DNA from 4 places in the Fictibacillus sp. 26RED30 genome. Region 4 is predicted to be linked to each of the others. Evidence: riboswitches for the same ligand, from Rfam matches in the RefSeq annotation. Region 4 holds a riboswitch; each other region holds the start of a gene.
The links. A riboswitch is a leader RNA that binds a small molecule or an ion and turns the genes downstream of it on or off. The one in region 4 is predicted to bind S-adenosylmethionine.
Positions count from the first base shown of each region.

Region 1 (7,617 bases), on a different contig from region 4:
TATTGAATTAAGATTTATAATACATAGGTCATTCTCAATAGTCAACTGAATTTTTTAAAAATTCCGGATTTTTATTTTCTGAATTGCTTTTTACCGCATAGATAATCCCTACTGCCCAAAAAGCAACAAGAACAAAGTAGATCGAAAACAACATGTTATGTGAAACGCCTAGAGTATGAAGAAGGGTGCGGGTATTGGTGATAATAATTAATCCACCAACTAGTACCCCTAATATGTGAGAAGGAATGAGACGAACTAGCCATGCAGCAATAGGAGCCGCAATCACTCCTCCTAGCATCAATGCACCAACCCATAGCCATTCAACTTGTTCCCAGCCGAGTGCGATGAAAAATCCAATTGAAGCAGATACAGCTACAGCAAATTCGCTAGTATCTACAGAACCGATTACCTTCCTGGTTTTCATGTCTTGTTTTGCCATTAGGACTGGAGTGGTGACCGGACCCCAGCCTCCTCCACCTGTAGCATCTAAAAAACCAGCTACTAATCCAAGTGGAATAAGCTGTTTCTTTGTAAAAGGTTTACCATTTACTTTCGCTTTCTTCTCTCCAAGTTTAAACAGAAAACGATATAAGATATATATACCGAGGATAATTAAAAAGATAGAGATATACGGCTTTATTAGATCTCCAGGAAGGTTGCTTAAAAAACAAGCACCTACAAATGCTCCGATCGAACCCGGCAAAATTAATCGAGTAACAACTTGCCGATCAACATTTCCGAATTTAATGTGTGAAGCGCCGGATGCGGCAGTGGTTACGACTTCGGCAAGATGTACGGACGCAGATGCAGCTGCAGGAGCAATTCCAGCTACTAAGAGCAAAGATGTAGATGTAACCCCATAAGCCATACCGAGTGATCCATCAATTAACTGTGCAAAAAGACCAATTAGAGCTAATACAATCAACTTTTTCATACTTTTCCTCCTCAAAATAAAAAGGCCCTTAACAAGTAGTGTTAAGAGCCTTCGGTTTTCCGATCAGCGATACGGATTAAATTTTAGTTATTACTATATGATTCAAAAACATAAAAAGTCAACTGTTTGTTTAATTTTTTTTAAAAATAGAAAAATGAAAAAATAGGTCTTGATATCCACTTCAGATATGTTATGATTTTATAAAATTTAAACTCTTATCCAGAGTGGTGAAGGGAACTGGCCCGATGAAACCCGGCAACCTGCGTTTGTAAGGTGCTAACTCCAGCAGAATGTATTTACATTTTGGAAGATAAGGTAATATGTTTACCTCCACTATCTTTCCGAAATGGGAAGGTTTTTTTATTGTTGTTTTCATATTCATTGTTGCTTTTGAAAGAGTTGATTTCCGTTGCAGATACTCGCTTTCCGTGGGGCAGGCGGTGAGCCACAGGAGTATCGCATCTTCCACTTCAATCAAAAGTCAAAGAAGAAAAAAGTAAGACTTAGAAAACAACAATTTTAGGAAAGAGCCTTTAAAAGATATGAATGTTAGAAAGGGAGGCAGTGGAGTGGCGAACGAAAATAGTGCAAACGATTTTCTTCCTCAGCTTCAACAAATGCTGAGCAGTATTAAATTTGGATCAATCACTTTAGTCGTTCAAGATGGAAAAGTGATACAGCTTGAAAAGAACGAGAAGGTAAGAATTAAATAATTCGCTGACTAGAAAACTAGAGGCGGTTTTAACGAATGGGCAAAGCCCTAAAAACGTTAAAGCCGCTTTTTTTATGGCGAAAAGGGGGTAGCAGATTGTTAACGTACGAAACATGGGACGAAAAAACCCGTGATTTTGATAGTGAAAACCCCACAAAAGGCGCGCTGCATGCTTTGAAGTGGGCTTATGAAACGTATGAAGATGATCTGGTTTATGCGTGCAGCTTCGGAATTGAAGGAAGCGTCTTAGTGGATCTTGTTCATCAAGTAAAGCCGGATGCTCAAATTGTTTTCCTTGATACCCATCTGCATTTTCTAGAAACGTATGAAGTGATTGAAGAAGCGAAGAAAAGATATCCTTCTCTTCGCATCAAATTGAAAACACCGGCTTTATCTCTTGAAGAACAGGCGAGTAAGCACGGTGAAGAGCTTTGGAAATTAAATCCTAATCAATGCTGCACGATTCGAAAAGTGATTCCTTTAGAAGAAGAACTAAACGGAGTAACAGCCTGGCTTTCAGGTCTACGCCGTGAACAGTCACCTACCCGCCAGAACACGCAATTTGTTAATCGGGACGGGCGATTTAAAAGCATCAAGATTTGTCCGCTCATTCATTGGACGTGGAAGGATATATGGCGGTATGCACATAAACATGACTTGCCGTATAACAAACTACACGACAATGGGTATCCAAGTATAGGCTGCGAGCCATGTACACAGGCAGCTGTTAACGCAGACGACCTTCGTGCCGGTCGATGGTCAGGTACAGGAAAACTAGAATGTGGGCTTCACGAGAATAAATAGAGAAATACTAGGAGGAGAGAGACTTTATGAGTACGATTCAACCACATGGAGGGCAATTAATCACTCAGTTCCTGCCTGATACACCACATCACAACCTTAAAAAAGAAATTATTCTTGATGCAACTGCACTCAGCGATCTTGAATTGATCGCGATTGGAGCTTATAGTCCTTTAACAGGATTTTTAAACCAAAAAGATTATCAATCCGTTGTCCACGATATAAGGCTCAGCGATGGAACGGTTTGGAGCTTGCCCATCACGTTACCGGTAGATTCTGATACAGCATCAACACTTATAAGAGGTGAAGAAGTTCGTTTAACATACGATGGTGTAACCTACGGGATTCTTAAAGTAGGTGATGTTTATACTCCTGTTAAACAAATTGAAGCAGAGCGAGTTTATAAGACATCCGACCAAAATCATCCAGGAGTTAAGAAGCTGTTCGAACGACATTCTGTTTATGTAGGTGGCGAGATTACACTAGTTAGACGTATTAAGAAAAATTTGTTTCAAGAGTATCATCTCGATCCGAGTGAAACGAGAAAACGATTTAACGAACTAGGTTGGAGCACCATAGTAGGTTTTCAAACGAGAAATCCCGTTCACCGTGCTCATGAATATATTCAAAAAGCCGCACTTGAAATTGTAGACGGACTCTTCTTAAACCCGCTCGTAGGGGAAACAAAGTCTGATGATATACCAGCTGATGTTCGAATGGAAAGCTATCATGTTCTTCTAAAAAACTATTATCCTATCGACCGCGTGTTTCTTGCTGTATTTCCTGCAGCGATGAGATATGCAGGTCCTCGTGAAGCCATTTTTCATGCGATCGTCAGAAAAAATTACGGCTGCACACACTTTATCGTAGGTCGTGATCATGCTGGCGTAGGAAATTATTACGGAACGTATGAAGCACAAGAGATCTTTTCACAGTTTACAGAAGATGAGATCGGCATCCAAACGTTGTTTTTTGAACATAGCTTTTATTGCAATAAATGCGAAGGTATGGCTTCTTCGAAAACATGTCCACACCCAACGGAAGAACATGTCATCTTATCTGGAACTAAGGTAAGAGAGCTTCTTCGTAATGGAGAACTTCCACCTAGTACGTTCAGCCGAAAAGAAGTAGTAGAGGTATTAATAAATGGACTAAATCGAAATGATGCAAATCATAGAATAGGAGATTCAAATGAGCAATCCGCACAATATCATTTGGCACGATAGTTCAATTTCAAAAGAAGCAAGACGAAAACAAAACAACCATTCAAGTTTTGTACTTTGGTTTACAGGACTTTCAGGATCAGGAAAATCAACGGTAGCTAATGCATTGGCGCAAAAGCTGTATGATCAAAACATAAGAAACTATGTATTGGATGGAGATAACATTCGAAACGGATTAAACCGCGATCTTTCATTCTCTGATGATGATCGAAGTGAAAACATACGACGCATTTCTGAAGTATCAAAGCTTTTTGTAGATAACGGAACGGTCGTACTTACAGCTTTTATCTCTCCCTTTATACAAGATCGGGAAATGGCGAAAAGAATCGTTTCAGAAGAGGAATTTATAGAAATTTTCGTTTCATGTCCGATTGAAGAATGTGAAAAAAGAGATCCAAAAGGTTTATATAGCAAAGCGAGAAAAGGTGAAATTCCTGACTTTACTGGAATTGATTCACCTTATGAAGAACCAATTTCACCAGATTTCACCATATATACTAACGAACAAAGCGTTTCTGAGATTGTAGAGAGCATCTTAAATCTTCTGGAAAAAAGGAAGCTGATTTAACTAAATAAAAAGGAGAATGAGAGAATGGCATATCAAAAGACGTGGGCAGAAAATCCGAAGATTAATAAGACCGAACAAAAAAAGCTCGTAAAAGACGGCTTAAAAATATTTGAAGATATTCCTTATTACGCAGAAAATGGCTTCTCCTCTATCCCGAAAGAAGAATGGGATAGTTTCAAGTGGGCAGGACTCTATTTGCAGCGTCCTAAAGAAGATGGCTATTTTATGATGAGAGTCAATGTTCCATCTGGCATTTTAAGTTATGAACAAGTAAAAGCATTGGCTCATATTTGCAAAGATTACGGAAGAGACGTATTCGATATCACGACACGACAGGCCATTCAATTTCACTGGCTGACGATTGAACAGTTTCCAGATATCTTTAATCGGTTAGAAGCAGTTGGGTTGTCGAGCGCAGGTGCATGCGGGGACATTACGCGAAACATCATGGGGAACCCAATCGCGGGCATCGATCCACACGAACTCTTCGATACCACTGAAATTGTAAAGGAAGTTTATGAGTTCTTTCAGCATAATGAAGATTTCTCTAATTTGCCGAGAAAATACAAAATGTCCATTAGTTCAAATGTGAACAATAGTGCCCATGCTGAGATCAACTGTGTGGCCTTTACTCCAGCTTTTAAGGAAATAGAAGATAAAGAGATTCCTGGCTTTCACATAAAGATAGGCGGCGGTCTTTCATCTAGACCATTCTTAGCACAGCCCCTTGATGTGTTTATTGAGCCGCATCAGGTCAAAGAAGTTTCGATCGCAATTACTACGATTTTCCGTGACTACGGTTATCGGGAAAAACGGCACCTTGCACGCCTGAAATTCTTAATGGCAGATTGGGGACCAGATAAATTCAAAGAAAAGCTATTAGAATATACCGGACCGCTTCACTCTAAAGGAAGAGATGCTCTTAAAACATGGAACGGCGGTTACTTCTATGGTGTTCATCCTCAAAAGCAAGACGGATTAAGTTATATCGGCTTTAACGTACCTGTTGGTCGACTTCATGCTGATGAAGTTTTAGAGCTTGCTGAAATTGCTAAGAACTACGGAAACGGTGAAATTCGAACGGTGAATTCTCAAAACTTAATTATTCCGAATGTGAAACACGAAAACGTCGACTTGCTTTTAAAAGAAGGCATTTTCAAACGCATTACTACTCAGCCTCTTTCTTTTATAGGACATTCCGTCTCTTGTACAGGGATCGAGTACTGCAACTTAGCACTCGTTGAAACGAAAGAAAGGATGCGTAAAATTGCTGAGAACCTTGATCAAAAAATAGCACTCGATGTTCCCGTTCGCATTCATATGGTAGGTTGCCCTAACTCTTGCGGACAGCGTCAGATCGCTGATATTGGTCTTCAAGGTGTATTGTTAAAAACGAAAGAGAAGAAGATGGTTCAAGCCTTTGAGATTTATGTGGGTGGCACACTTGATGATGGAGGAAAGTTTAATGAAAAGCTAAAAGGAAAGTTTCATGCAGATTCACTTGACGAGGTACTTTTACGATTCCTTACTGGATTTAAAGAAAAGAAACTTCCATCCGAAAGCTTTTTTGACTATATAGACCGAATGGGACTTCAACAGCTTCAAATAGAACTGGACCGAATCGCAGAAGAGTTAGAAGAAAAAGTCTCATAAAAGGGGGTCTTTCTATGTATTTATACCGTTTTGAAGTGATTTTGAAATCAGAGGTTATTCCTGTTGTGATAGCCGCTTCAACAGACGAACAGGCTTTTCAGTTGGTTGACATCGAGCTCGAGAAGTACTTTTTGAAACAGCCTGAAGTTGATGAGATCTCTCTTTATGAAAAGAAACGTATTCGTACAGGGAACGGATTTGTGCTCTATGAACGTGAAACAATATTAAATTCTTAAGGAGTGATGATGATGGGAAAAGTGTATCTTGTCGGAGCTGGTCCGGGAGATCCAGGGTTGATAACCGTAAAAGGTTTGCGTTGTATACAGGAAGCGGATGTCATTTTATATGATCGATTAGTAAACAAAGAACTGCTCTCTTATGCAAAAAACGATTGCGATTTAATTTATTGCGGTAAACTGCCAAACTACCATTTCATGAAGCAAGAGACGATCAACAGTTTCTTAGTTAAACACGCTCAGAAAGGAAAAGTAGTAACTCGCCTAAAAGGTGGCGATCCCTTCGTGTTTGGAAGAGGAGGAGAAGAAGCAGAAACACTTGCCAGAAGTCGCATACCGTTTGAGGTCATTCCAGGGATAACATCAGGGATTGCAGCACCAGCTTATGCGGGCATACCTGTTACACATCGAAACATCGCTTCAAGCTATGCAGTCGTTACAGGTCATCGCAAAAAAGGCGAAGAAGATGAACTGAAATGGGAAAGTCTAGCGAACGGTATTGATACGTTAGCGATCTATATGGGAGTGGGCAACCTAGGTTATATTTGCGAACAGTTAACGAAAAACGGAAAAAGTAAAGAAACACCCGTTGCTCTCGTTCAATGGGGTTCCTTAGAAAGTCAACGAACCGTTACAGGTACACTCGATACGATTGAAGATATTGTGGTTAGAGAACATATTGAGAATCCCAGTATGATCATTGTTGGTGAGGTCGTTCGTCTTCGCAGTGAACTGAAATGGTTTGAACAGCTGAACGATGAACGGAATAAGCTTGCTGACGTTAGAGAGGCATTGTAAATGAAGGCATTGCTCTTTATCTGTCACGGTACAAGATTGGAAAAAGGACGTATGGAAGCAGAAGAATTTGTGAGACTCTGTATGGCTCAAGTTGATGTGTCCATTAAGGAGATTTGTTTTCTAGAGCTTAGTGAACCCTCTATCGCTCAAGGGTTTGAAACCTGTATAGAAAAAGGAGCAACAAGCATCTCTGTCATTCCTGTGTTCTTATTAAGTGCGAACCATATAAAAAAAGACATACCGAAAGAACTTCAGCAACTGCAGGCTACATATCCAGAAGTTGAAGTGAATTACGGACGCCCTTTCGGTGTACATGAAGCCATTTCCCATTTGTTATGGGAGAAGATCATCAAAAGCGCAGTTACGTTAAGAAAAAATTCACATGTCCTTCTAGTGGGCAGAGGTAGCACCGATCAAGATGTAAAGCGGGACCTAGAAGCAATAGCATCTAACGTTCAAAATCATTATGGAATTCCTAGTATTCAAGCTTGTTTTCTAACTGGTTCAGAACCAAGCTTTGAGGAAGCACTCTGGAGTAGTAGCGAATCATATGAGCAGGTTATCGTTGTGCCTTATCTTCTATTTTCAGGACTATTAATAAATGGGATGAAACATACGATAACTCGCTATCAGCAGCAGACCACACAAAACGTAGCTCTTTGTGACACCCTTGGCTACCATCCTATCCTTAA
Region 1 covers NZ_JACZDV010000001.1:1,513,533-1,521,149, forward strand. Annotated here, with positions in the region: gene IHV11_RS07795 (sulfite exporter TauE/SafE family protein) at 35-934, opposite strand; SAM riboswitch class I at 1,147-1,251, shown strand; gene IHV11_RS21180 (YezD family protein) at 1,504-1,647, shown strand; gene IHV11_RS07805 (phosphoadenylyl-sulfate reductase) at 1,743-2,450, shown strand; gene sat (sulfate adenylyltransferase) at 2,477-3,673, shown strand; gene cysC (adenylyl-sulfate kinase) at 3,639-4,238, shown strand; gene IHV11_RS07820 (nitrite/sulfite reductase) at 4,263-5,891, shown strand; gene IHV11_RS07825 (DUF3906 family protein) at 5,906-6,127, shown strand; gene cobA (uroporphyrinogen-III C-methyltransferase) at 6,140-6,925, shown strand; gene IHV11_RS07835 (sirohydrochlorin chelatase) at 6,926-7,617, shown strand, end outside.
Region 1: another riboswitch for S-adenosylmethionine. It lies ahead of IHV11_RS21180 (YezD family protein); the one in region 4 lies ahead of IHV11_RS14010 (sulfite oxidase-like oxidoreductase).

Region 2 (7,826 bases), on a different contig from region 4:
TACAACTGCTAACCTTGCGTGACCAAAACCTGCATGTGTGGTACTCCATACATTAAGTGCGTCTGGTCCTCTTTTTGATAATGGAGAGGCCATCTTAATTAATATATTCTTTTCATGTGTGAGGTTACGATTCCAATCTGCCCAACCCGTTATTCCGCACATTGGTTTCATCCTTTCTGTACAAACTCCATTTCTAGTATCTATGCCCATTACTCAGCATATGCTTTTATCCTTGTACAGGTGTTTTTTTAAAATTTGTGTATGTTCTTATAAGTTGTATATAATGAATACATATTTCAGAAGATAAAGGTGATCATTAAATGCCACAGTCGAAGTTTTTTCGTATCGGTTACGGATTTCTCCTCATTTTTCTAATTATTTTAGTAGGAACAAAGATTGATTTTATTTTCAGGCCGATCGTCGTTCTTGTTCAAACGCTATTCTTCCCGTTTTTACTTGGCGGTGTTCTTTACTATCTGTTCCGGCCTGTCGTTCAATTTTTGCATAAGCGAAATGTGCCGAAGGTGTTATCCATCCTTCTCATCTACTTGCTTGCTATCGGATTATTCGTATTGCTGTTCTATTCTATTGGTCCGATATTACAAAGACAGGTAAGTAATTTAATCGAGAATACACCCGCTTTAATCGATGCTATTCGTTCTAAGCTAAATGATTTACAGCAAAATGAATGGGTCAGCCGTTTCCAAGAAAGTGACCAGTTTGATGTAAAAGAAATCTCTGATAAAGTAACTGCCTATTTATCTACAAGTGTTCAAACAATCGGTACGAACATCGCAAACTTTATTGGAATCATCACAAACATTATTATGATTTTTGTTACCGTTCCTTTCATTCTTTATTACATGTTAAAAGAGGGTGAAAAAGCTCCACAGATGGTACTTCAAACGCTTCCGGAAAGACAGCGTACGAATGGAACAAAAATTCTAAAAGACATGGACATCGCCCTTAGTTCATACATCCAAGGTCAAATCCTCGTCAGTGTTTGTGTTGGAACCATGCTATATATCGGTTATCTCGTAATTGGAATCGAGTATTCACTGATCTTAGCCATTATCGCGATGTTCACAAATGTTATTCCGTTCCTTGGACCGATTATTGGAGTCGTTCCTGCGCTGATCGTAGCGGTCGTTGACTCGCCGGCGATGGTGATCAAAGTACTAATTGTTATGGTTATCGCTCAACAGATCGAAGGTAATGTAATCTCTCCTCAAGTTATGGGTAAAAAGCTGGATATCCATCCGCTTACAATTATTTCTATCTTGCTTGTAGCAGGAAGTCTAGGTGGTCTCCTTGGATTGATTCTAGCCGTTCCAGTATATGCGGTTCTTAAGGTTATCGCCCTGCACACCTATCGTTTAATCAATCTAAGAAAATCAAAAGAGCTTTAAAATAATGAGGAATTTGAAAAAGCATCGGATATTAAGTACGTAGTTCAGATAACGTGGAGAAACAAAAGATTTAGCATAGGAAATCGAGTATGAAATCGCAAAGATTTTATACTCGATTTTTTATTGATATGTAAGGGTTATTCATGTTTTTAATGCCGAATTAACAAGTGAAATTTCATATGAATTAACGGAATGACAACAACTATTGTCATTCCGTTATTTGGGTGTGATTATAGTTGTTATTTGTTGTACTAAAAATAACAAAAGGATTAGGTAATTTATGTTGCAATTTAATTGGAGAGATATTAGTCTTGTTCCGTAAAAGGGCAAGATTGTTTAAGGGGGATGGTGAAAAAATGTTAAATAAAATAAAGGAATTACCTGAAAAGTTGGCATTTTTTATAGGCTTATCTTTAACTTTATTTAGTCCAATAATATTACTTTTAATGTCATTTGGTGAATTGATGACAATACTAATACAAGCGATTGTATGGGGTGTTGCCACCTTATTTATACTAAGTGCTGCTGATAAAAGACATTTTCGAAAAGGTAAAAATAAGTGAAGATTTACTTATGGGGGCTTTAAAGAAAAAAATTCTCTAAAAAAGCTCAGAGCAATAAACTCAAATGTTATTTAGTTTGTTTTTTAAAGTTTTTCCACAATAACTGAACTACTTAATATTAAAGTCCGATGCTTTTTCTTTGCTCGTATTTTCTGTATGGCGCTCGTCCAGCCTGCTTGTCTGCCGCCGGACGAGCTTCTTACCCGCCAACTACTCTCTCATTACAAAAGAAAACACACCATTTCATTCAAGTAAAATGGTGTGAAAGGTTTATTATTTTGCTTCTTGTGGCTGTTTATCGTAGATCGGTACCCAGCCTTCTTTTGATTTGAAGATGCGGACCGCTACTACTTTACGATCTTCTTGCAGCGTGAAATAGTGACGGAAATTTTCTGGAACGGAGATTAGATCTCCCGGCTCAAGCTCTACATCAAAGAACCTTCCATTAGGTCCTTCGATCGCAAAGATTCCATGTCCAGAAACGATAAATCGTACTTCATCATCTGTGTGATGATGTTCTGCTAAGAAGTTTTTCAAAAGCTCATCTAAGTTTGGTGTCGCATCAGAAAGGGAGATAACATCTTCTGTTACATACCCTCTACGCTCAGAAATATCATCGATCTCACTGCGGAAGGTTTGAATCACTTCTTCTTTGTCCTCATCACTTAACGAAAAATTTTCACGAAGGTGTGATGGAAGTTTTTCAATGTCCCACTTTTCGTAAATAACTTCCTGTGAGTTTAAGTACGATTCTACCTCGCTTTGTTTTTCAATTCTTTCGTTGTTATCATGAAATCGTAGTTGTGCCATTTTTAACGCCTCCAAATGATTGATTTTTATTTAAAACGTTTAAAGTTTGTAATTTGATATGGTAAGAGAACAGAAACTCGAAAGCTTCTAGGTGTTTCTTCGCTTCAAAAGCATTTCTGCCCCATACGGTAATACCATGATTGCGGATCAGGACAGCTTTGGTATCCGTATTTATAACAGCACCTACCGCTTCTGACAGCTTCGAAAGGTCACCGTAATTTTCAACGATAGGAACCGTGATACTTCCTTCTTCTTCCCATATTCCAAAAGCTTTTATCAGTTCTTGACCTTGAAACGTAATCTTCCCTACATCACCATATAACTCAGAGATTAAATTATTATCCACGGTGTGAACGTGTAAACAGCAGCCTGCATCCGTTAATCGATAGACTTCACAATGAATGCCTGTTTCTGCTGAAGCTTTTAAATGCGTTTCTTCTACCGGATCCCCATACTGATCTACTAAAAGAAAGTCTTCAGAGGTACGCTTTGTTTTATCTTTTCCACTTGCAGAAACATAAAAGTTGAGCGGTGAGTCACTTACTTTAATCGATACGTTACCACTTGTTCCAGGAAACCAGTTCCGTGAAGCCAGCTCATCCTTTACATCAGCAAGCTCATTCCAACGCTGTTGTTTACTCAACTTTTCACACCTCTTTTCTCTAAGACATGAATGATGTCATGAAACGTTTCAAATGAAGTATATGGTATTTGGTTTTCTTCGCATTTTTCAATCAGATAATCTCTTGCAAAAACAACATCAGCCATCTTAGAAGCTTGAAGATCAGTAATTGAATCACCGATCACAATCTTTTCTGCTTGGGAATATTTCTCTTCAAGTCTTCTGATAACAGACGGTTTGCAACACCCACAATCATTGTCACATTGATCATCACACGCATTCGGCCAAGTGATTTTTATCGTGTCACTGGTAAAGTCACTGGCATTACAAAATACGTATTGTGAATCTAGCTTGTTTTCTAAAACAGGATGAACAAAAAAATCAATGCCGCCACTAACGATGTATAACGGAATTCTCTCGCTTTGAGTAAATTGAATAAATTCCTGAAAGCCATCTCTAATCTTAGAACGTGTTAAAACGAATTCAATAATCTCTTTCTTTTTATCCGAAGGAATTCTGGAAAACATTTTTCCTACACCTTCTCGAATCGAGATCGTTTCATTCAAGATTTCATTTACGATCGGCTGCCATCCCTCAGGTGAAAATTCTTCCATGATGGCGACGATGTTATCTTTTTCGGTAACTGTCCCATCAAAATCACAAAAGATTACCGATCGGTGTTGAGTTGTCATTTTACAGGAACACCACCCCAAAGCTCTAATGCTTTTTGAAGTTCTGCATGTTTTTCAGCAAAACTTTCAAAGTCTTCTCCTTTAACAACGGCATCTATCGCCTGACGGAAAGCACGTGCTCCACCGGCAGCTCCATCTGGGTGACCATGTATGCCTCCACCTGCATTTATAACACTGTCCAAACCAAAGTCATTGTATAAAACCGGAGTTAGTCCTGGATGGATACCAGCTGAAGGGACTGGAAACGATTTGTTTAATAAGATGCTATCTGTTGTTAAGGCATCCGCAATGCTTAATGTTTCTTGACGATCAAGTGCTACACTTCCATATGGAGATGGGAACAACACAAGATCTGCTCCTGCATAACGAAGCAATTTGCCTAATAATACTGAGTAACCAATTCCGTAAAGTGATGATGACCCTATAGCTCCGGATAGTGCAGGATGAGCCATGATCGGTAGTGGAATCTCTTTATCTTCGGCCAGTTCTTGCAATACATCTGGTCCGTAAGATAAAACGTTAAATAGTAATGCGTTTGCTCCTAATTCTGCTGCGCGCCTCGCTTTATCTTGAAGTTCACTCGTTCTGCCTGTTAAGTTAACTGCGTAGAGCGTCTTTTCGCCTGTTCGCTCGTGAACAGACTTTAATACTTCTTTAGCGATTTTCACTCTTTCTTCAAAAGGAGTGAGTGGATTCTCAAAAAGAATTTCATCATCTTTTACAAGATCTACCCCACCTATGGCCTGCTCATATAATTGCTGCTTGAAGAATGAAAGATCTTTTCCGAGTACCCCTTTAAAAATACTCATAACAAGTGGACGGTTATGTACGCCTAAGATATCTCGAATTCCTGTTATTCCAAACTTCGGACCGGGAAATTGTTTTTCTAGCTCTCTATCAAACTCTAAATCTACGAGCTTGATCTCACCATCTAACGAAAGTTTACCGAAAACCGTCGTTAGAATTGCTGGAATATCATTTGAAAAGTTCGCTGATGGATAGGAAATCTTAAGCAAGCCTTTAGTTCTTTTACTTCCTAAAAATTGATCAGCACGTGGATCTTCAGGAAGTTCAATGACCTCTTCCACAATCCCTTTATGTTTTTTTAGCTGTTCTTGCTCAAGTTGAGGAAGATCTGTCCAAGAACCTACTGTAAGTCCTAGTGCAATTCCTTCCGCTTTTTTTTGTAAGTTCTCTTTCTTATCATGTACTAAGTACGTCGCTGTAATTTTACTCATGTTTGTCGTTCTCCTTTCAAAAACACAAAAAACCCCTTCACGAGGAAGGGGTGTCTACATATTGACAGTTCCACTTCCTCTTATCTCTCAGTCAACGTTCGACTGCAAGAATTAGCACCGTTTTCAGTTAAGCAAAATTAACTGAATGGTTGCCGGGTTTCATCGGGCTAGTCCCTCCACCTGCTCTTAATAAGAGTGCAAATTGTTAGAATATAATTTTAATTGTGATTATGACAGGGTATGAAGGATCTGTCAACCCTATCTTCTTTCTTCAGTGTATTGAAAGTGATTTGATTTCCGTTCCAGATGCTCGCTTTCCGGGGGGCGTGCGGTGAGCCCCTTGCCGCTTTGCGCCCTTAAGGGTCTCACCTGCCACACTCGTCCCCCAGGAGTCTCCCATCTTGCACTACAATCAAATGTCAGTGGAGGTAAACACTAGTTACCAATAAATTCTCAAAGGAGTGGTTTAAATTAATTTAGCAATTCGATCTGCAGCCTCAATCAAACGTTTTTCAGACGTTAAAAGGCCAGCACGTACATACCGATCGCCTTCGCTTCCGAATCCGATTCCTGGCGCGACTACGACGTGTGCTTTCTCAAGTAAATAGTCTGCGAAAGTTTCAGAAGTATACCCTTCAGGTACAGGCAGCCAGCAGAAAAATGAACCTTTTGGCGATGCTACCTTCCAGCCGTTTTCGTTCAAACGTCCGATGAATGCATTTCGGCGACGTTCATATGTATCTACCAGTTCATCCACACATTGCTGTGGTCCGTTCAATGCCTCAGCCGCTGCGTGCTGGACAGCTCCAAACAAGCTTACATAAAAATGATCTTGAAGAAGGTTAATAGATTCAATAACAGTTTCGTTTCCAACCGCGAATCCAACGCGCCATCCTGCCATGTTATACGTTTTAGAAAGGGTGTAAATCTCTATACCTACGTCCTTTGCTCCTTCTATCTGTAGAAAACTGACCGGCTTTTGTCCATCAAATCCGATTGCTCCATAAGCAAAATCATGGCACACGAGAATATCATGTTTGTTAGCGAGTTCCACTGTTTCTTTAAAAAAGGATTCAGTGGCAACACCTGCAGTCGGGTTGTTCGGATAGTTTAAGAACATAAGCTTTGCTCTTTCCAGTACCTCTTTATCTATTTCATCATACTTCGGGAGAAAGTCATTTTCTTTTCTTAAGGGCATCGTCTCCATAGTAGCACCAGCCATTGCAACACCTGACCAATAATCAGGGTATCCCGGGTCTGGAACGAGTGCAACATCTCCTTGATTTAAATAGCACTGCGATAGCTCTACTAAACCTACTTTCCCGCCAAAGAGTACGGCTACTTCTTTCTCAGGATCGAGTGTTACTCCATATTCTCGTTTATAAAAATCGGCAGCTGCCTGCTTCAAAAATCCATGTCCGCGAAACGGTGAATACTTATGAAAATCAGGTCTATCAGCTCCATCTTTTAATGCATCAACAATATGCTGTGGAGTTGGTTGATCAGGATTCCCTTGTCCTAGATTAATAACATCAAAGCCTTGCTCTACATAGTAAGATACTTTTTTTACAAGCTTGGCGAAAAATTGCTCTGGCAGTTTCCCCATCACTTCTGCCTGCTCAAAACGTTTCACGACGATCACTTCCAGTCTAATTTGAATGTTCTTGAAATTCTAATCAGTTATGTTATACGCTTAAGGAAATTCTGTAAAGACTTTTTTTACAACCTGGAGGGTACAATCATGAAAATTGCCTGCATACAAGTTGACATTCAATATGGGAAACCTGATGAAAATTATAAACACATCGAAAATAAAATTCGTAAAGCCGTTAAACATCATAATCCTGATACGATCGTACTACCAGAACTGTGGGATACTGGGTATGATCTTACCCGATTAGGTGAGATTAGCGATCATGATGGTAAAAAAGCAAAGGAATGGTTAAGTCGATTATCTAAAGAGCTGGATATTAATATTGTCGGTGGGTCTATCGCGTATCGTAAAAGCAACACAGTTTACAATACATCATTCACTTACAACAGAAACGGTGTACAGGTTGGCACCTATTCAAAGGCTCACCTCATTACACTTATGGAAGAGGAAAAATATATCTCCCCCGGCAGTAATAGCAATCTGTTTACAATCGACGGTAACCTCTCCACTCTTGCTATCTGTTATGACATCCGTTTTCCTGAATGGATCCGTGCTCCTTTCTTAAAAGGGGCAAAAATATTGTTCGTTCCTGCCGAATGGCCGATTCAAAGACAATCTCATTGGCGAGCATTGCTTATCGCACGTGCTATAGAGAATCAATGCTACGTTATTGCTTGTAACCGAGTTGGAAGCGACCCTAAAAACACCTTCGCTGGTCAATCACTAATTATCGACCCATGGGGAGATATCATTGCTGAAGGATCTGTGCACGAAGAGGAGATCCTTACAGCAGAGATCTCACCTGAATTAGTAGACGAAGTCCGTGTAAAGGTTCCTG
Region 2 covers NZ_JACZDV010000001.1:2,078,563-2,086,388, forward strand. Annotated here, with positions in the region: gene asnB (asparagine synthase (glutamine-hydrolyzing)) at 1-162, opposite strand, end outside; gene IHV11_RS10650 (AI-2E family transporter) at 321-1,409, shown strand; gene IHV11_RS10655 (hypothetical protein) at 1,646-1,972, shown strand; gene IHV11_RS10660 (1,2-dihydroxy-3-keto-5-methylthiopentene dioxygenase) at 2,246-2,782, opposite strand; gene IHV11_RS10665 (methylthioribulose 1-phosphate dehydratase) at 2,760-3,425, opposite strand; gene IHV11_RS10670 (2-hydroxy-3-keto-5-methylthiopentenyl-1-phosphate phosphatase) at 3,422-4,096, opposite strand; gene IHV11_RS10675 (2,3-diketo-5-methylthiopentyl-1-phosphate enolase) at 4,093-5,334, opposite strand; SAM riboswitch class I at 5,412-5,530, opposite strand; gene IHV11_RS10680 (pyridoxal phosphate-dependent aminotransferase) at 5,801-6,967, opposite strand; gene IHV11_RS10685 (carbon-nitrogen family hydrolase) at 6,989-7,826, shown strand, end outside.
Region 2: another riboswitch for S-adenosylmethionine. It lies ahead of IHV11_RS10675 (2,3-diketo-5-methylthiopentyl-1-phosphate enolase); the one in region 4 lies ahead of IHV11_RS14010 (sulfite oxidase-like oxidoreductase).

Region 3 (7,826 bases), on a different contig from region 4:
TCAATTGTTAAAAAAGCTGTCGTTCAATACCCTGTTGCGATTACTGTTTCTGAAACAAACGAAGAAGTTCGCGATAAGGCGAAACAATTAGGCGTATCTTCAGGTAAATATACAGCATTCCAAGAAGCAACGAAGAACGATAAACACCTTAAAGAAGAAAAGATTAAAGAAGTGAAGTTTCAAGAGCTAAAAGTGAATACTACTTCTTCAAAAAATATTAAATCCGTACCGCATCCTCGTAAAATAAAGGCTGCACCTCATGAGGTCAAGGTAAAGCCAGTAAATAATGAAGAAAAAAAATCGGAACACCGAAGCTCAGTTAAACCGACCGAGAAAAACCTTGTGAAGCCTCAAAAGAATACGAATGAAAAACGTAAAAGCAAAGAGCGTGGCAAAAGGAATGATCAAAATAACAATAGAAATCATATTCAGCAAAAAGAGCAAAGAGTAGAACCTAAAAAGATGAAGGAACCTGTCAGAACACAAAACCATGATAGGGATTACGATCAGAATAAAGAGCATAGAAAAGAAAACAGATATCAGGATAAGAATCATAACAAGCGACAAAAAGAAAATGACCGTAATAAACATGAGCAGAGACAGCAATGGAATGGAGACAGACATTTTAATGATGATCATAAGCGTTCCAAAGGTGAACATCGAAAGCAAGAAAAGAAACATAAACACTAATTATGAGATAACATGTCGTAATACCAATTACGATTCCTGGCTGCTGTCGAAGGGTTTATAAAGGTATATGAATATTCCTCTAGAATCGGTGAAGTAACAACCAATTCGGGGGGATTTTTAATGTTGGATATCCGTTACTTTGAAAGTCAAATAGCAAAAAGTCCGTATCTTTCTCTTTATAATATCCCGGTGAAGCCTAGCTTTAAATGTAAGGACGAAACGACGCTGAACATTGAATACAGAGAAGGAGAGCGGAACAGAACAGTCACGTTTACCGGGAATCCGAAATATCTATGTATGCTGCTTGAGGGGAAAATGAAGCTGAGTACTTTATTGAGACAAGAGATGATTGAATTTCAGGGAACACTCAGACAACGCTTAAAATGGGAAGCGATTTTTTACTTAAGCTCTCATTGGGAAGAGATATCTGCTGGTGTACTCGTTCGAACTGCTAAAAATATTTGACACGAATCGACATGGATGATAATATTCTTCACAGTGATTCAAATATGCATCGCTTTAATTTAATAAAGTAACACTTTTTTACTTATCACGAGAGGTGGAGGGACTGGCCCTATGAAACCCGGCAACCGCTAGATCATTGCATTCTTATGAATGATGAACTAGAAAGGTGCCAATTCCTGCAAGACTTTAAGTAGTCTTGGGAGATGAGGAGAACGTGCATAGAATATAATATGCCTTTCTGCTCATATTGAAGCAGAGAGGCATTTTTTTGTTTGGTTGTTTTCTAAAGAATTCCTTTTGGGTATTCTCTAAACTCTCATCTTTGAAAAGCTGATTGTAGTGGAAGGTGCGAGACTCCTGGGGGATCAGCGGGACAGGTGAGACACCTATAGTGCGAAGCATAGTGTGGCTCACCGCACGCCCCCCGGAAAGCGAGCAACCTGAAACGGAGATCAGCCACTTTCAAGAACAACATTGATTACTTAAAGAAAGCATTATTTTAGATAAGAAATGAGGTAAGAATCTTGATTAATTTACAGGCAGTCCGTAAAGTCTTTCAAACCAAAGATGGTGAAGTAAAGGCTGTTGATACGGTAGATTTAAACATAAAACAAGGAGAGATTTACGGAATCATCGGATACAGTGGTGCAGGTAAGAGTACACTGATCCGCATCCTTAACATGCTAGAGCGACCGACTAGCGGTACGGTTACGATTGGCGGCAAAAACATGTCTGAGCTGTCATCAAAAAAGTTAAGAGAAGCACGACAAGAAATTTCAATGATCTTTCAGCACTTTAACTTATTATGGTCTCGCACGGTAAGAGAAAACATTGCTTTTCCTCTTGAAATTGCGGGTTATCCAAAAGCAAAGATCAAACAGCGTGTTGATGAGCTGATCGACCTAGTTGGATTGGAAGGTCGTGGTGGTTCTTATCCTTCGCAACTAAGTGGAGGGCAGAAGCAACGTGTAGGTATCGCGCGCGCTCTTGCGAATGAGCCGAAAGTTCTCTTATGTGACGAAGCAACTTCTGCACTTGACCCTAAAACAACTGACAGCATTCTTGATCTGCTTGTAGAGATAAATCAAAAATTAGATCTGACCATTGTTCTTATCACACATGAGATGCATGTAATCAGAAAGATCTGTCACCGTGTAGCCGTTATGGAACAGGGGAGAGTAGTGGAAGAAGGCGATGTCCTAAATGTCTTCAAAAACCCGACAGAACCAATCACGAAGGATTTTGTGAAACAAGTAACAGAACCTGAAGAAACAGTGGACACGATCAAACAGTTTATTTCTGAGTTTCCGGAAGGCCGAATTGTCCAACTTACTTTTATTGGTGGACGAGCAGGACAGCCATTAATTACGGAACTGATTCGTAAGTATGAGGTAGATGTAAATATTCTACAAGGAAAGATTACGCAAACTCAGAATGGACCTTATGGGACGTTGTTCATTCAGATTAAAGGTACAGAATCTGCACTAGCTCGTGCAATGGAGTTTTTAAACAGTGTACAGGTTGAAGTAGAGGTGATTCATAATGCTTAGTACATGGTTCCCGAATGTCCAATGGGATGTTCTATTAGAAGCGACAAATGAAACTTTATATATGTCAGCCATCTCTGTAGTGATTACATTTTTCCTAGGACTGGCTCTAGGATTGGCGTTATTTCTAACTTCTCCTGGAAACTTGTGGGGAAATAAGTTTTTAAACAGCGTAATTGCTATAATCGTTAACGTGTTTCGATCGATTCCGTTTATTATCTTAATCATCTTATTGATTCCTTTTACACGTTTAATCGTAGGAACGATGCTTGGAGCTGAAGCTGCACTCCCTGCATTAATCGTAGGAGCTGCGCCATTTTATGCACGTATGGTAGAGATCGCTTTGAGAGAGATTAATAAAGGGGTAATCGAAGCAGCGAAATCAATGGGTGCTACAAACGCTCAGATTATCTTTAAAGTTCTTATTCCCGAAAGTACGCCGGCTCTTGTTTCTGGTATCACTGTAACCGCGATTGCACTCGTAAGTTATACAGCGATGGCTGGAGTTGTTGGTGCTGGTGGTTTAGGAAACTTGGCTTATATGGAAGGTTACCAAAGAGACAACGCGGATGTAACATTAATTTCAACTGCACTTATCTTAGTCATCGTTTTCGTCATCCAATGGATCGGTGACCGCATTACAACAGCATTAGATAAGAGATAACGTTTTAAGACAACAAGGAGGAAGTTCATATGAAAAAAGTATTATCTGTTCTTATATTAACCGTTCTTGTTGCAGCACTTGCTGCTTGCGGGAACAAAACAGAAGGCGGAATCAGCGACGAGAAGATCATTGTAGGTGCTTCAAACGTACCACATGCTGAAATTTTGGAAGAAGCAAAACCTCTTTTGAAAGAAAAAGGTGTAGAACTTGAGATCAAAACGTTCCAAGATTATGTACTGCCAAACAAGTCTTTAGATGAAAAAGAAATCGGTGCGAACTACTTTCAGCACGTTCCTTATCTAGAGTCTCAAATGAAAGATCACGGATACAAATTCGAAAACGCAGGTGGCATCCACCTTGAGCCGATCGGAATCTATTCTAAAAAGTATAAGTCATTAGATGAGCTGCCTGAGGGCGCAACAATTATCATGTCTAACTCAGTAGCAGATCATGGCCGTATGCTTGGGTTACTTGAAAAAGAAGGATTGATCAAAGTTAAAGAAGGTGCTGGAGCAGAAGCACAAATTAAGGATGTTGTAGAAAATCCTAAGAAGCTTAAATTTAAAGCAGATGTTGATGCGGGTATGCTTCCAAAAGCCTACAAGAACGGTGAAGGCGATGCCGTACTAATCAACACAAACTACGCGATCGATGCTGGATTAAATCCTCAAAAGGATGCGATCGCATTAGAAGGATCTGATTCTCCATTCGTAAACATCATTGCGGTGCGTGAAGGAGATAAAGATAAGAAATCTGTTAAAGCTTTAGTAGAAGCTTTACGTTCTAAAGAGATTCAAGATTTCATTAAGAAGAAATATGAAGGTGCAGTAGTGCCAGTTACGGAATAATTTTATAAAAAGAACTGACTTTGAGATATTAAAGTCAGTTCTTTTTTTGAGTAAAGATCGATCAACAACACTTTATAGTCCTTCAAACTAACTTTTAGACCCTGCGATTACACTTATAGGCACTTGAACTTAATTTATAGGCCGACAAAATTTTTTATAGTCCTTCAAAGTCATTTATAGGCTTTTCGACAAAAACTTACGAACATTTATTACATAACCAGCTTGCGAATGACCCATACTAAACCTGTTTACTATTTTGACAGGAGTGAATGAAATGAAACAAGAAGAACAGCCGCTACCCGGCTCGAATTCAACGCAATATCACCTGATCCGCTATAAAGAAGGCTTAGGGAAATACAATGAGAATATGCCTGAACTTACACATGCCTATAATGAATTTACACGCCATTGTTTTAAAGAAGGTGAGATCTCTGAGAAGTATAAGCAGTTGATCGCTTTAGGAATCAGCATCTATTCTCAAGATGAATATTGCATCATCTACCATACAAAAGGTTGTTTAGATCAAGGGTGCTCGGAAAATGAAATTCTTGAAGCTGTGGGTGTTTCTGCTGCATTTGGCGGAGGAGCGGCTATGAGCCAAGGTGTGACCCTCGTTCAAGAATGCATTAAAGAATTAAATAACCCGCGTCATTAAAAGAAAGTCTAAAATTCCACACTTTCATGTTTTGAAATCATCCTAAGAAGGTAATGGAAGTAATGTAGCGCATTTAGCAGGATAACATAGGAAGTCACATCTGTTTTCAATAGGAATCATCATGCACTGGTATGCAAGGTGATTTCACTTGGATAACGGATTGAGCAAAATGAGTGATGCTGATACGCTATTATTGTTAACTAACTTTAACTTTGAAAGGATTGATTCATTATCCACCCCATTAAAGTAAAACATACGTCCGAGATGGAAAAAGCAATGCACCAGTCACATGGCTGTGGTTTTGCAGAGTATGAGAGGGATTTGGAAAAACGCCTAGATGTTGAGAAGGTCCGAGATATGGAATACAAAAAAGGGTTAGAAATAGCGGCAAATGCGAACAGAAATCATACGCCGTAACATATGAACTTAAAATTACAAAAGGCTGATTCATAAGGTGGTCTACCGCCTCATGAGTCAGCCTTTTTTCAAATCTTGTGACTGATGTACAATTAAAATGACAACAATGGAAAAGTAAACAGCTCGTTCCCTTGAACATACATTTCATTTGTTATAAGATTAGAATGAGAATAAATTGAGAATGGCTATTTTGTGCCTTTTATCAAAATCTTAAGAATGATTTCTTAATGGAGGTTGTATTATGTCAGCACCTAATTTAAAGATTGAAGATCTTCGTGTATCTATTGAAGATAAAGAGATTATTAAAGGTTTAGATCTCGAAATAAATGGTGGCGAGATCCATGCGATCATGGGACCAAACGGAACAGGAAAGTCTACTCTTTCTGCAGCGTTAATGGGACACCCTAAATATGAAGTAACTTCTGGTAAAGTTACGTTCAACGGTGAAGATCTTTTAGAGATGGAAGTTGATGAGCGTGCACAAGCTGGTCTGTTCTTAGCTATGCAATACCCTTCAGAAGTAAGCGGTATTACAAACGCTGATTTCCTTCGCTCTGCAATCAATGCAAAGCGTGAAGAAGGCGACGAAATTTCTCTAATGAAATTTATCCGTGAGTTAGATAAAAAGATGGATCATCTTGAGATGGACAATGCGTTCGCTCACCGTTACTTAAACGAAGGATTCTCTGGTGGAGAAAAGAAGCGTAATGAGATTCTTCAAATGATGATGCTTGAGCCAAAATTAGCAATCCTTGATGAGATCGATTCAGGACTTGATATCGATGCTCTTAAAGTAGTAGCTAAAGGTGTTAACGAAATGCGTAACCCGGATTTCGGTTGCTTGATCATCACTCACTACCAACGTCTATTGAATTACATCACTCCTGATAAAGTACACGTGATGATGCAAGGGCGTATTGTAAAATCCGGTGGACCTGAATTAGCTCAACGTCTAGAAGCTGAAGGGTACGACTGGATTAAAGAAGAGCTAGGAATTAAAGACGAAACTGTTGGTCAAGAAGCGTAAGCATTAAGGGGGACTATACATGTCAGTTGATACGAGCCTAAGATTTGATAAGGACTACGTAACCGGTTTTTCAAGCAGCAGACAGGAACCCGCTTGGCTGCAGGAACTTCGTTTGCAAGCATTGGAATTAGCTCAAGAGCTTCCAATGCCTAAACCGGACAAAACTAAAATCGATAAATGGAACTTTACAGAATTCAAACATGAAGCAACTGGCACTCCTGTTGCGTTCAATGAACTTCCTGAAGATGTTAAGGCATTGATTGGTTCTGAAGAAGAAGCGAAGAATGTTCTTGTTATCCATAATGGAACACCAGTTTATTTTGCACTTGAAGAGTCGGTAAAAGATCAAGGTGTTATTTACACAGATCTTCTAACAGCTGCAAAAGAGCATGAAGATCTAGTGAAAAAGTACTTTATGAAAGCTGTTGCGGTTGATGAGAACCGTTTGCCAGCCCTTCATGCAGCACTATTCGTTAATGGAGCATTTCTTTATGTTCCTAAGAACGTGGAACTTTCTGCTCCAATTCAAGCCGTTTATTATCAAGACGATGAAGCAGCGATCTTCAACCACGTTATCGTTGCAGCAGAGGATAACAGTTCAGTAACGTATGTAGAAAACTACTTATCAACGAACGATGCTACAGATTCAGTAGCAAACATCGTGTCTGAAGTATATGCAGGCAGCGGTGCAAAAGTCGTTTATGGTGCCGTAGATAACCTTGCAAAAGGAATGACAACATACGTGAACCGTAGAGGCCGTGCTGAGAAAGATGCTCGCATCGAGTGGGCGCTTGGTCAGTTTAACGATGGAAATACGGTTTCTGACAACACAACTCATTTGATCGGTGATGGATCTTTTACAGATACGAAGACTGTTACAATCGGACGCGGTGATCAAAAGCAAAACTTCGTAGCGCAAATCTTTAACCACGGAAAACATTCTGAAGGTTATATCCTTACTCATGGGGTAATGAAAGATAGTGCGAGCTCAATTTTTAACGGTATTACAAAAATCGAGCACGGTGCTACAAAGTCTCATGGTGAGCAAACTGAACGCGTGCTTATGTTAAGTGAAAAAGCGCGTGGGGATGCGAACCCGATCCTTTTGATCGATGAAGATGATGTTACAGCAGGTCATGCTGCTTCAGTTGGAAGAATCGATCCTCTTCAAATGTTCTATTTGATGAGCCGCGGTATTTCAAAAGCTGAAGCTGAACGTTTGATCATTCACGGATTCTTAGCACCAGTCGTTAGTCAGATGCCTTTAGAATCTGTTAAAAATCGTTTAGTCGAGGTTATTGAAAGGAAAGTGCGCTAATGAGTGCAAACGAATGGAGAAAGCTGTTTCCTATCCTGGATCAGGAAGTTAACGGCAAACCTCTCGTTTACCTTGACAGTGCAGCTACTTCACAAAAACCGATACAAGTAATTGAAGCTTTAGATAAATATTACAAAGAGTACAACTCGAATGTTCACCGTGGTGTTCATACACTTGGAACTCGTGCTACAGATG
Region 3 covers NZ_JACZDV010000001.1:288,164-295,989, forward strand. Annotated here, with positions in the region: gene IHV11_RS01365 (anti-sigma-I factor RsgI family protein) at 1-690, shown strand, start outside; gene IHV11_RS01370 (hypothetical protein) at 811-1,155, shown strand; SAM riboswitch class I at 1,235-1,365, shown strand; gene IHV11_RS01375 (methionine ABC transporter ATP-binding protein) at 1,680-2,705, shown strand; gene IHV11_RS01380 (methionine ABC transporter permease) at 2,698-3,366, shown strand; gene IHV11_RS01385 (MetQ/NlpA family ABC transporter substrate-binding protein) at 3,396-4,214, shown strand; gene IHV11_RS01390 (carboxymuconolactone decarboxylase family protein) at 4,489-4,869, shown strand; gene IHV11_RS01395 (hypothetical protein) at 5,146-5,286, shown strand; gene sufC (Fe-S cluster assembly ATPase SufC) at 5,528-6,313, shown strand; gene sufD (Fe-S cluster assembly protein SufD) at 6,333-7,631, shown strand; gene IHV11_RS01410 (cysteine desulfurase) at 7,631-7,826, shown strand, end outside.
Region 3: another riboswitch for S-adenosylmethionine. It lies ahead of IHV11_RS01375 (methionine ABC transporter ATP-binding protein); the one in region 4 lies ahead of IHV11_RS14010 (sulfite oxidase-like oxidoreductase).

Region 4 (7,826 bases):
TGATGTGATCAGCGAGTTCGAGAGCTAGACTCTCACGTTCTGATAGTTCTGCGTTTCCTTGCTTCATCGCCGTTTTTCGTGAGGACTCATCCAGAGTCCCGTAGTCCATGCTTTGTCAGTAATCGCACCCATTGTTTGAGGCCGCTCGTAAGCGGAGCATCTCCATAAGTTCAGGCTCTAGTATGTCGTTCAGCGCTTTTTCCATCTGCTGAAAAGCATCTAGAATACCTGGTGCGTTAGCAAGGGATTTCTTAAAGGGTGTTCCTTCCACATCTACTTCTGGTAAACGTGCCATCTGTATTCCTCCTCCTCAAATAAAAAATTTCTTTTTTCTTTCCCTTTTACCTTACACCATTCTTCAAAGTAGTCCTATGTTTCTGTTTAAGGGGATGAGACTGAATGCGCTTTCTGTCGAATTTGAGACTTATCACCTACCCACTTTATATTTTAAGATAATAAATAGGTCATGCGGACCTAGAATCTCTTGTAGTAATATCTTCTCTGTGATTGTAGTCTTTTGGTAAATAATCATTATTTTCGAATAGTATTAAAGGGTTTTGTTGAAAATTGTTGAATTCCTTACCATCGGAGCCAAGCTTGCTTGGTAAATACAACAGAGGAGTGATTTTTATGTTAAAGCGTTTCGTGGCGACTGCCGCAACATTACCACTACTTGTTTCATTAGCATTGCCAGCATCTGCTGCAAATTCGGAGGTGTCGAAAGCTTCCTTTACACCGGCTGCAACGAAAGCTGCTTCACAAGAAATTATTGTTCATTTTAAAGATTCTGTTTCAGCAGCAGCTAATACGAAAAACAAAGTTTCACAACTTGGCGGTAAAGTAGTTGAGGTTACAAAAGACTTTACAGTCGTAAAAGTAGACGGCAGTGTGACAGATGCGATCAAGAACTATGAAAATCTTGACTCTGTTGAGTATGCGGAACCTAACTTAACGTTCCATGCAAGCTATGTACCAAACGATCCTGCTTATCAAAGTCAGCAATATGCGCCACAAAAAGTAGGAGCTGAGCAAGCTTGGGATACTACGCAGAGCTCTTCCTCTGTAAAAATTGCTGTAATTGACACAGGCGTTGACTATAACCACCCAGACCTTGCTGGGAAAGTCATTAAAGGTGCCGACTATGTAGATGACGATAACGATCCATTGGATGAGAACGAGCACGGTACACACGTTGCCGGTATCGCGGCTGCGAACACAAATAACGGAGTGGGAATCGCAGGTCTTGCTCCAAAAGCTTCTATTCTAGCAGTTCGAGTACTTGATGCGAACGGCAGCGGATCTTTAGATGACGTCGCTCAAGGCATTCGTTACGCAGCTGATCAAGGTGCGCAAGTTATCAATTTAAGTCTTGGTGGAGCAGGCGGCACACAAACGCTTCAATCTGCAGTTGATTATGCGTGGGGCAAAGGTTCTATAGTCATTGCTGCTGCAGGAAATGAGGGCGTATCTTCTCCTAGCTATCCTGCTTATTATACGAACGCGATCGCGGTTGCGGCTACTGATCAAAACGACCGTAAAGCTTCATTCTCAAATTTCGGTACGTGGGTTGATATCGCAGCGCCAGGTGTTAACATCTATTCAACAACACCAAATAACCAGTATGCGAGTTTCTCAGGAACGTCTATGGCATCACCAGTTGTTGCGGGTGTAGCAGGACTTCTGGCGGCTCAAGGTAAGAGTGCTTCTCAAATCCGTGCAGCGCTTGAAAACACAGCTGATCCTGTATCCGGAACAGGCAGCCAGTTCCAAAACGGACGCGTAAATGCAGCGGCAGCTGTTCAGCAGTAATTGATATAAATAAAAATGTTCCCAAACCTCTGGAAGTTAGTGTTTATCACTTCTGGAGGTTTTTTATTTTCGTTTTTTTATAGGTGACAACTTCAATTTCCTTCTATAAATGTAACGTGTACGGTTTAAAACCTCCTCTTTCATGAAAAACTGTTAACAGAAACATCTGTAAGAAGCGGAGGATTTCAGCTATGTTTGGTCTTGGTAAAGGTAAGCAAAAGAAAAAAACGTCTCAAGGTTCTGGCAAGAGTGAGTCGACGGAAACGGAAAAAAGGCAGAGTGAAAAGGAAGCAGAAGAAAAGATCGTGTACTTTTTCTTGATCAGCACTGCGGTTTTTGGAGTGGTCGTTCTGTATCTAGGCATTTCTCGTGAGATGTCTTTTGTGGCTGATCTCATTTCGAGTTGATTTTTCATGTCCTGACTGTATAATAGTTGTAACTTACATATCGTTTTTAAGCCGATTAATCGGTCTCTTATTTCGAGCAGGCGGAGGGAATTAGCCCTATGAAGCCCGGCAACCACCTAATTTGTTAGGCACGGTGCTACATCTAACAGTTTTACAGACTGAAAGATAAGAGGATGTGAACAGAACCATTCGTCCTCTTTTTTTTATAAAAGAGGGCGTTTTTTGTTTTGCTACCTCAAATGGAATCAATCGCACTAAAGAAAGGATGTTCATGTATGGACCTTAACAAAGCGAATCGCATTAAAAAGATGCGTGTCCCACAAGTCGATGAAAAACTAGAGAACCGCCTGCCTCCTGGGCAGGTTGAAACAAAAAAGTTCCCTATTCTTCATGAGGGGGACGTTCCTGTTTACGATATGAAAAAATGGTCGTTATCTGTAGAAGGACTCGTAGGAAAACGTGTCGAATTTAGTTTTGAAGACATCATGAAGATGCCTCAAACGACAGTAGTAAGAGATATTCACTGTGTGACGAGATGGTCACGGTTCGACAATGCGTTTGAAGGTGTTAAATTTACTGACTTTTTAAAGCACTTAAATGTGGATTCAAAAGCAAAGTTTGTGATGGTCCACGCTGATTACGATTATACGACGAATGTTCCTATCCAAGATCTGTTACGCGATGATGTGATTCTTGCGCACTCTTTTGACGGCAAGCCGTTAACGGAAAAGCATGGGTTTCCGCTTCGTCTCATCGTTCCGCATCTTTATTTTTGGAAAAGTGCAAAGTGGATTCGTAAGTTCGAGTTCTTAGATGAGGATCAGCCAGGCTTTTGGGAGCAGAACGGCTTTCATATGTACGGCGACCCGTTCAAAGAAGAACGATTTTCGAGCGATGAATTTGAGATGCCTGAAGATGAGTGGAAAAAGAAAGAGTATGATTGATCCCAAATGAAAAATTAGGGGGAAGAACGTTTATTTTCTTCCCCTCAGCATTTTAATCTCATTTTTTAGCGCTGTAATCTGATCTTGGATGTCTTTCATCTGAGCTTCTTGTTCTTGCTGGTCTTTAAGATCGTTCGCTTGATCGATATACACTTGTCTGAGAGCGATCGCTGCACTGAACGTAGCTAGAAAATCCCCCGCGGTCACAAGCGTTGAGGCGAGTAAGGCGAGTTCTGCAGCAAACGTGGTACCATCTTTATTATTTGATAAGTATTCTTCTTCTGCTTCTGCTAAAATGACGTCTACTACACGTTGATTCACATCATTCACTCCTAACACCTGAATTAGTAATACTATATGCGTTTGCCCTATTTGCGGTGCCCGATGTTACCCTTCATATCCCGATTTTCGAACACATAAAAATTCGGCTTTTTTCGTGAATTGTTCTTAATGTATAGGCATTTTGTCCGATATTATCCTTACTAGGGAGGTTTGGCGATGGAACAATGGCTGTCTTTTCGTATTCCGTTCGATATCATTTCCATTTACATCTTACTTGCCGCAATCATTGTGGTCGGCATATTTTCAAGCGTACTTCGAACAGCCTTACCAGAATGGTCTGTTAGGATCTTTAGCTACACGGGGTTTGTTGGAGTAATCTTTGCATGGCTGAAGCTACTGGAATATTGATACATACATAAAAAAAACGCCTCGGGGTTAACTACCCCAGGCGTTTTGGCGTTTTATAAAGATTTGAAAAGGAGCTTACGAAGTACAGGCATCAAATAGTCGACAAGCTCCGAAGCACTTGGCACAACTACATTTTGCGGACCATAGATGTTCTGCATTAACTTCTCTTCTTCCTCTGTAATCTCTCCGTTTGCGATAAACATACCAATCGTTTCGATCCCATGCTTTCGTGTACGAGTGACTGCTTCATGTGTATCGAGTACGCCATGCGATTCATAATCGAAAGCCGCTGGTTCACCGTCTGAGAAAACGAGCAGAATCTTTTGCTGCTCTGGACGCTTTGCGAGCTCCTCACCCATACGTCGGATGGAGTAGCCGTCACGGTTATCTTCTTGTGGTTCGAGCTGTATGATCGGCGCTCCCGATTGATGCAGAGAGTTACGATAGGAGATCACATCATGAAAATAATTCGGCTGATCGTTAGTAGAAGCATCTGCTGCATCTTCCCAAAAGCCAACTACAGAATGCGGAATCCGAAGAGCTTTTAACGTTTCATGAAAAAGCACGATCCCTTTTTGCGTTTCTTCCATCTTGTTGAACATGGACGCTGAACAGTCGACGAGGAGCGTGAACGTCGTATCGAGTTCTTGTGGAGATTCCTGCTTTTTCCGGAAAAGCCTTGGATTCTTATCAGTTACGAGCCTCGTAAGCTTCTTTCCAAGTCTTCCAAAGTGCAAATCTTCTCTCGGTGCTGTTCGTTTGTGCTCCATCGTTTTTAAAAAGTTCTGTTTCAGCTGCGAAACGAATGGCGCGATCTCTTGGTTATATTCGTCGTATTGAGCAATTTCGTCGAGAGTTGCCGGTTTCGCTGGCAAGAAATGCTCGGTTACGTTCTTGTTCACTTCTCCGTACGGGAAGTGGTTTGCAGAGTCAGAACCATTTTGGTTGTTGTCGGTTTCGGCTTCATGCTCGTTTTGGGTGTCGAAGTCGTTGTTGTCTGTACTTTTAGCGCTCGTTTGAACCGATCCGAACACCGCGTCACCACTTTCCGCTTCCCTCGCACCTTCTCCTAACAGGTCTGTGTTTGTCCCTTGATCAAGATCCATCTGTAAAAATGAATCCTGCGGATCAGATGTTTCATCATGCCAAGAAGAATGAGACTCTTTTTCTTTATCGTCTTTATCTTTGTCTGAATCTTCATCCTTGGTGATCGTTTTCTTCGTTTTCGTTTCGTTGTTGCGTGTAAGGTCGTCAAAGTTTTGATCGGTCTCACCAGTTGTTTTGCTTTGCTGCGACTGATCGCTGAAACTGCGATATGCGGTTTTCATATCGTTTAAGTTTGTATGTTTTTGTGTGATAGCAGCCATTTCGCTGATGATAGCCGCTATATCTTCAGTCGATTTTGCCGTTGTAAGTTTTGTTAAATGAGATCGCAGTTCTTGATAGAGTTTCTGCGTTTCTTCTGGCACGGCTACAAATCGTTTGTTCGCTAAAAGAATGATATGGCAAAAAAACGCATCAAGTGTACGTTTTTGCTGAATATGCTTTCGGTACTCACGGTTGTAATGAACCTGAAACGTTTCTTTTCGCAGCTTAAAAGCATGCTTCATCCCCGGCCGGTCGCTAACACAGATCTGTTCTAATCGATAATCTTCTGCAAAAAGAAGGACTTGCTTGAGAAATTCACGGTGCGGATGAGATTTCAACTGCTTCAAGGTATCCCAGATCACATGGTCGTCCGTGTGAAACTGAGTACCATAGCTGCGCAAATAAACATCCGATTTCCAGCCTTCCAGCTGAATTTCGCGCGGGTACGGGTTCCAGAACTGGCTGACGTGTGTGACGCCGCTGTTTCGTTCAAGGTACGAGTGATACGAGAACGAAACGTCCATTTTATCCACTTTTGAGAGTGAGCGGGAAAGATCGATCAGTTGCATGTGAACAAAAGAATCGATCTTTGTATCCGCAAATACTAGGAATTTCATCTAGGGAAAACCTCCAAAATCGTCGTGGGAAATAAATTGTATGGGGTCTGACCCCATTTCCCAGCTTACGCGAACAGGGTTGCGGCTACGTTAGCGACGAGGGCGCGTTCGCGCGCATCTTCAAGCTTGTCTGCGATCGCGCGCTGAATGGCACGCTTCGCCGGCAAATAAACAGAGAGATCGGCTGCATCTAGCAACGCACGGATAGATGCTGCATCTTCAGACAGATGACCTGCTTTTGCTTGCCCGATCAAATCTGACGACAACTGAACAAACTTGGATAGTACCTCTTCGTCTTTTTGCTGAGATTGGTTTTTTAGCATTTCTTTTAACGTATCACATTGAATGTAAGGCACTTCAATCACGACAAAACGATTTTTCAGCGCTTCGTTCAACGGAACTGTTCCGATGTACCCTTCGTTGATCGCGGCAATGACATTGAAACCACGCTGCGCTTTTACCACTTCACCTGTGAAAGGATTGGCAATCGTACGGCGGTAATCGAGCATTCCGTTTAGAATCGGCAGCGTTTCTGGTTTTGCGATGTTGATCTCATCAATATAGAGAAAATGTCCGTTCGCTGCCGCTCTCGTGACTGGTCCTGGAATGAACTCTATCTCTTGTTTGCCCTCGCTGTAGCTTAACGTCTTATGACCAAGCAGCGCTTCAGCATCAAGATCGACAGAAGCGTTGACTTGGTGCAGAGGTTGTCCGAACACATTTGAAAGAAGCTCTGCAAGCTTTGTTTTCCCTGAACCCGTCGGTCCTTTCAACAATACATTTTTTCCGAGAGCAAGCGCGATCACTGCATCCTCAATCAATGCTGCATCAGGCGCTGTATATCCCTGCTCCCCAATTAATTCTTTATATTCATTTGGTAGATTTTCTAGTCGTTTTGCTGCATCTTGCTGCAGTTTTTCTTTTATTTCAATCGGAAGTTGGAGATTCATATCAAATTTCCTTTCTGTATCAGTGATCTTACCATTATTCTAGATCACTTCATCTATCAACAGTATTTCCACTTATTTGCTGTGTAAAGCCTTACACAATGTAACATTGTAAGCTTTTTCAGTGCAAGTACGTTGTTTGTTAAACACTTTCTACTCAGAAGAAAGAACCGACCATTTAGATTCGGTTCTCTTTTTTCGCTTTTTTAAACGTATACACGTTATAGATAATAAGTGTTACAAACAGCACACTTATTGTTAAGATGGCTTTCGTTTCTTTTTCGAATGAGGTCAGGCTGATTATAAATTCAGGTAGAAAAAGCATGGTTGGAATGACGATTGTGAACCAGGTTTTGCTCCATAATGAGATTCCAATAAAGATGGCGATAGCAAGGAGTGCCGCGATAATGTTTCCTGTTGTTCCAAGCTTTATGACGACCGGAGTCTTATATGCATCGTTTGCAAACATAAGACCTAAAAAGAACAAAATTGGTAAGATTCCTAAGGTCAATGTGGTGATGATCGTCTTTGTTTTAGAAAGCTTAGTGCTCGCTAAGAACTTAAACATTCTTAAATAGAAAAGCACGAGGATGACACTAACGGCCGGATAACCGATCACTTGAAGCAACGTGTACTTCACGCCTCCTCTTATCGAATCACCAAGCAAAACATAGGCGAAAACACCGAGAACGATGATCGGCAAGTAAGAGAGCCATTTGAAATCAAATGACATTTCGTTTGAAAGCTGCTCCATATAAGCTTTTGGCGAATGGCCGATGATGTGAGATACTGATTTTCCGCGCTTTTCCGCTTCAATCAGGTGGTCTTCCAACTCTTCTACGATCTCTTTCACCTCTTCATCTTTTTTTCCACTCGAAAACAAGTAAAGGCTTAGGTTATCTAAAAAATCCTGACTTTCAGCTGTTAACGTATGTTTGGGCGCATTCATTTTCCGCTTCCTCTCTTTTGTAAAATTTGATCGACCGAACGGCTTAATTGATTCCATCTTTCAATAAATGCTTGAAGTTCTTCCTCGCCCTTTGA
Region 4 covers NZ_JACZDV010000002.1:261,602-269,427, forward strand. Annotated here, with positions in the region: gene IHV11_RS13990 (carboxymuconolactone decarboxylase family protein) at 1-67, opposite strand, end outside; gene IHV11_RS13995 (hypothetical protein) at 116-295, opposite strand; gene IHV11_RS14000 (S8 family peptidase) at 631-1,809, shown strand; gene IHV11_RS14005 (hypothetical protein) at 2,001-2,216, shown strand; SAM riboswitch class I at 2,281-2,388, shown strand; gene IHV11_RS14010 (sulfite oxidase-like oxidoreductase) at 2,492-3,160, shown strand; gene IHV11_RS14015 (hypothetical protein) at 3,191-3,481, opposite strand; gene IHV11_RS14020 (hypothetical protein) at 3,659-3,850, shown strand; gene IHV11_RS14025 (vWA domain-containing protein) at 3,904-5,835, opposite strand; gene IHV11_RS14030 (ATP-binding protein) at 5,901-6,785, opposite strand; gene IHV11_RS14035 (HAAS domain-containing protein) at 6,961-7,731, opposite strand; gene IHV11_RS14040 (PadR family transcriptional regulator) at 7,728-7,826, opposite strand, start outside.